2 regions of the Pseudalkalibacillus nanhaiensis genome follow, and region 2 is predicted to be linked to the other one. Evidence: a T-box and tRNA genes for the amino acid it is inferred to sense, from the RefSeq annotation. Region 2 holds a T-box; the other holds one or more tRNA genes.
The links. The T-box of region 2 lies ahead of V1497_RS13400 (valine--tRNA ligase). A T-box ahead of a tRNA ligase gene usually reads a tRNA of that ligase, here a tRNA-Val.

Region 1 (2,433 bases), 1.6 Mb from region 2:
GGAGCTGTCCTTAGTACGAGAGGACCGGGATGGACACACCGCTGGTGTACCAGTTGTTCCGCCAGGAGCATCGCTGGGTAGCTACGTGTGGACGGGATAAGTGCTGAAAGCATCTAAGCATGAAGCCCCCCTCAAGATGAGATTTCCCATCGCGTCAAGCGAGTAAGATCCCTCAGAGATGATGAGGTTGATAGGTCTGGTGTGGAAGCGTGGCGACACGTGAAGCTGACAGATACTAATCGATCGAGGACTTAACCACAATCAATGAACGCTGACTAACAACGTCACGTCCTGTGACAACGTCAGCACTAGCACATCCTGTGCGTCGTGTTTTCAAGAAACGTTATCTAGTTTTGAGGGAATAGGATTCCCCAACAAAATAGTCTGGTGATGATGGCGAAGAGGTCACACCCGTTCCCATGCCGAACACGGAAGTTAAGCTCTTCAGCGCCAATGGTAATTGGGGGCTTCCCCCTGTGAGAGTAGGACGTCGCCGGGCTATTTTATAACGATCCGCAGTAGCTCAGTGGTAGAGCTATCGGCTGTTAACCGATCGGTCGCAGGTTCGAGTCCTGCCTGCGGAGCCACGGAGAGCTGTCCGAGAGGTCGAAGGAGCACGATTGGAAATCGTGTGTACGGTTTTAACCCGTACCGAGGGTTCGAATCCCTCGCTCTCCGCCATTAAAGAAATTATGTTACATAAATTTATATCGGCCCCTTGGTCAAGTGGTTAAGACACCGCCCTTTCACGGCGGTAACACGGGTTCGAATCCCGTAGGGGTCACCATCTATCGGAGGATTAGCTCAGCTGGGAGAGCACCTGCCTTACAAGCAGGGGGTCGGCGGTTCGATCCCGTCATCCTCCACCATATCGTCGCGGGGTGGAGCAGACTGGTAGCTCGTCGGGCTCATAACCCGAAGGTCGTAGGTTCAAATCCTATCCCCGCAACCAATTTAAGTTCATTGCACAACATCGATTTAACATCCTAGTTCAATGAACATATGGAGTACCCGAAGGGGTGCAACCAAATTAAAACTTACAACGACGAATAAACTTCATTGTTAGTTTTAGATCCTGGTACCCGTAAGGGTGCAACCAAATCAAACCTTAATTCTAAGATGGACCCGTGGTGTAGGGGTTAACATGCCTGCCTGTCACGCAGGAGATCGCCGGTTCGAATCCGGTCGGGTCCGCCATCTTGGCTCGATAGCTCAGTCGGTAGAGCAGAGGACTGAAAATCCTCGTGTCGGCGGTTCGATTCCGTCTCGAGCCACCATTGGTTTGCTGGCCTAGCTCAATTGGTAGAGCAACTGACTTGTAATCAGTAGGTTGGGGGTTCAAGTCCTCTGGCCAGCACCATTTTCTCTTTTAGGAATAGATTGGTTATGATTCCTGAATTTACACTTGAAACAGAGTGAAATCTGTACTACAATATTAATTGTCTCTTTGGAGGGGTAGCGAAGTGGCTAAACGCGGCGGACTGTAAATCCGCTCCCTCAGGGTTCGGCGGTTCGAATCCGTCCCCCTCCACCATTTAGGGGTATAGTTTAACGGTAGAACAGAGGTCTCCAAAACCTCCAGTGTGGGTTCGATTCCTACTACCCCTGCCAATTTTTAAAATTCATGTGATGGCGATTGTGGCGAAGTGGTTAACGCACCGGATTGTGGTTCCGGCATTCGTGGGTTCGATTCCCATCAGTCGCCCCATTGCGTTGGGCTATAGCCAAGCGGTAAGGCAACGGACTTTGACTCCGTCATGCGTTGGTTCGAATCCAGCTAGCCCAGCCAATTTTGCGGAAGTAGTTCAGTGGTAGAACACCACCTTGCCAAGGTGGGGGTCGCGGGTTCGAATCCCGTCTTCCGCTCCATTAAGTTTCCAAAAAAGAACTGCCGAAAAGTGGTACTCGAATTAGCCTATAAAACATAAAGTAGAGTACGGCGGCATAGCCAAGTGGTAAGGCACGGGTCTGCAAAACCCTTATCCCCCGGTTCGAATCCGGGTGCCGCCTCCATTAACTACCCAGCCGGGGTGGTGGAATTGGCAGACACACAGGACTTAAAATCCTGCGGTAGGTGACTACCGTGCCGGTTCAAGTCCGGCCCTCGGCACCATAAAAACTTGATATCATTTTTAGACACATGCCGGTGTGGCGGAATTGGCAGACGCGCACGACTCAAAATCGTGTTCCTCACGGAGTGTCGGTTCGACCCCGACCACCGGTACCATTACATATTATATTGACAAGGAATTTCACAAGAAATTGTGAAGTTCCTTTTTTTGTGAAAAAGTTTAAGCTAGGACTAGGTTTAGATAATATCTACGTACAAAAGTATGTGTAAATTTCATTTAAAATTAAGTGTCTCTTATACTGAAGGATGATGAGATCATCTCAGCTACACTAAACCAGTCACAGGTAAAGAGTTAAGAAAAA
Region 2 (2,433 bases):
GAAGTTTCCAGAACCGGTGTTTGCGACAATCCAAACGTATCAAGGATCACCAGATCTATCACAGCTGGAGCTTGTCCGTAAATTGGATCGGAAACTGAAGGTTATGGCTGCTCTTGATCGATTCACAGATCGATTCCTACATGAGATGTCTGAATAAAAGCTGACCGAAAAAAGCCGACCGGTACTTTCTTTTTAAACAGCTTTAGGCGGACGCTTTCCGCGGGCAAACGCTGGAGTCGCCGCCTTACGCTTCTATTTCCTTTAAATATTAACAAGAATGGAGGTGCCTGGCTCTCTTGGGTCAGCCCTTTATTTTTTGCACTTAAAAAGGTATGAAACGAAAACAGTCTTTTGGTATCACCAAAATTCATAATAGATGGCCAGATGGATGACTAAGAGAAGGACGACCAGAGCAATATCGAAGGCCGTAGGGAACAAAAGGGTTCGAATCGCTTGAAAAATCAAAAGCGGAAAAACGAATTGTTCACAGATACTCCTGAATTGTCTCAGATGATATTGGAACCTGTATTTGTCGAAGCCGCGCCGTCTCTTCATCAGCAAAGTCCTTTCTACGAAGAGGGATAGTATAAACTATGACAAATGCGTTTGTCGTGTGCCCAATTTTTGTTTAAAATCCGAAAAAAGTGGAAAGCCTATTGACGACACTACGATTCATACGTAAACTAGATAGTACTTAACGCGAATAAAAAAGAAGCTTTGATAGGGAAGAGTAAATTGTGAACCCTAAAGAGAGAGGAATCAACAGCTGAAAGATTCCTCAGGATGTAGCAATTGAATGTCGCCCTGGAGCAATTCCTCTGAACGAAGCAGTAAGAGGAATCGGATCCGATCCGTTATCGTTATGAGTGTACAGCGCATGGATGACTGCGTCTGTAAACAAAGGTGGTACCGCGAACTTCTTTCGTCCTTTGAGGATGATAAGAGGTTTTTTTTATTTCAAGGACTTTTTCAATTATGAAAAGATACGACTCGTACGTACAAGTCAAAAGCACATGATGAGAAGGAGGAAATCACACATGTCAAAGCAGGACATATCAATGCCAACGAAGTATGATCCAAAAAAGACAGAAGAAAAATGGTATCAATATTGGTTGGATGGAAAGTTTTTTGAAGCAAAAGGCGGGGAAGACAAAGAACCTTATACGATCGTCATCCCTCCTCCGAATGTAACCGGTAAGCTTCACCTGGGCCACGCTTGGGATACGACCTTACAAGATATCATGATCCGTACAAAGCGGATGCAAGGGTATGATGCTCTATGGCTGCCTGGAATGGACCACGCTGGAATTGCGACACAGGCAAAAGTGGAGGGGAAACTAAAAGAAGAAGGAACAAACCGTTATGAATTAGGACGGGAAAAATTCTTAGAAACAACGTGGGAGTGGAAGCATGAATATGCGACGTTCATTCGCCAACAATGGTCGAAGCTCGGACTTTCACTTGATTATTCAAGAGAAAGATTCACCCTGGATGAAGGCTTATCAAACGCGGTAAATGAAGTCTTCGTCACCCTTTATGAAAAGGGATTGATCTATCGCGGTGAATATATCATCAACTGGGATCCGAAAACGAAAACTGCGTTGTCAGATATCGAAGTCATCTATAAGGATGTACAAGGCGCACTTTATCACATGCGCTATCCACTCGCAGATGGAAGCGGTCATATTGAAATTGCGACGACCCGTCCTGAAACGATGCTTGGGGATACTGCTGTTGCTGTCCATCCTGATGATGACCGTTATAAAGATTTGATCGGTAAGAAAGTCAAACTGCCAATTACAAACCGAGAAATTGAAATTGTCGCAGATGATTATGTTGATATGGAATTCGGTTCCGGGGCGGTCAAGATCACGCCGGCTCATGACCCGAATGATTTTGAAATCGGTAACCGTCATAACTTGAAGAGAATCCTCGTCATGAACGAAGATGGCACGATGAATAAGGAAGCAGGACCTTATCAAGGAATGGATCGATTTGAATGCCGAAAACAAATCATTAAGGATCTGCAGGATCAGGGCGTCCTGTTCAAAATCGAAGAACACATGCATAATGTCGGCCATTCCGAAAGAAGTGGAGCTGTCGTTGAACCTTATCTTTCTACACAATGGTTTGTAAAAATGCAGCCACTAGCCGATCAAGCAATTGAATTACAAAAACAGGAAGGGAAAGTGAATTTCGTCCCTGACCGTTTTGAAAAGACTTATTTACACTGGATTGAGAATATCCGTGATTGGTGTATCAGCCGTCAATTGTGGTGGGGGCATAGAATACCTGCCTGGTATCATAAAGAAACTGGGGAACTGTATGTTGGACGAACGGCTCCTAAGGATCCTGAAAACTGGACACAGGATGAAGATGTTTTAGACACATGGTTCAGCTCAGCATTATGGCCATTTTCTACAATGGGCTGGC

Region 1: it encodes a tRNA-Val, which carries the amino acid that the T-box ahead of V1497_RS13400 (valine--tRNA ligase) is inferred to sense. The anticodon was not compared.

What each region holds. Positions count from the first base shown of each region.
Region 1 covers NZ_CP143541.1:563,942-566,374, forward strand. Annotated here, with positions in the region: rRNA gene V1497_RS03010 (23S ribosomal RNA) at 1-259, shown strand, start outside; rRNA gene rrf (5S ribosomal RNA) at 384-499, shown strand; tRNA gene V1497_RS03020 (tRNA-Asn) at 513-587, shown strand; tRNA gene V1497_RS03025 (tRNA-Ser) at 589-681, shown strand; tRNA gene V1497_RS03030 (tRNA-Glu) at 713-787, shown strand; tRNA gene V1497_RS03035 (tRNA-Val) at 794-869, shown strand; tRNA gene V1497_RS03040 (tRNA-Met) at 876-952, shown strand; tRNA gene V1497_RS03045 (tRNA-Asp) at 1,122-1,197, shown strand; tRNA gene V1497_RS03050 (tRNA-Phe) at 1,202-1,277, shown strand; tRNA gene V1497_RS03055 (tRNA-Thr) at 1,285-1,360, shown strand; tRNA gene V1497_RS03060 (tRNA-Tyr) at 1,450-1,534, shown strand; tRNA gene V1497_RS03065 (tRNA-Trp) at 1,538-1,611, shown strand; tRNA gene V1497_RS03070 (tRNA-His) at 1,633-1,708, shown strand; tRNA gene V1497_RS03075 (tRNA-Gln) at 1,715-1,789, shown strand; tRNA gene V1497_RS03080 (tRNA-Gly) at 1,795-1,869, shown strand; tRNA gene V1497_RS03085 (tRNA-Cys) at 1,939-2,013, shown strand; tRNA gene V1497_RS03090 (tRNA-Leu) at 2,025-2,113, shown strand; tRNA gene V1497_RS03095 (tRNA-Leu) at 2,143-2,227, shown strand.
Region 2 covers NZ_CP143541.1:2,567,438-2,569,870, reverse strand. Annotated here, with positions in the region: gene V1497_RS13410 (spore coat protein YsxE) at 1-157, shown strand, start outside; gene V1497_RS13405 (hypothetical protein) at 358-555, opposite strand; T-box leader at 709-933, shown strand; gene V1497_RS13400 (valine--tRNA ligase) at 1,038-2,433, shown strand, end outside.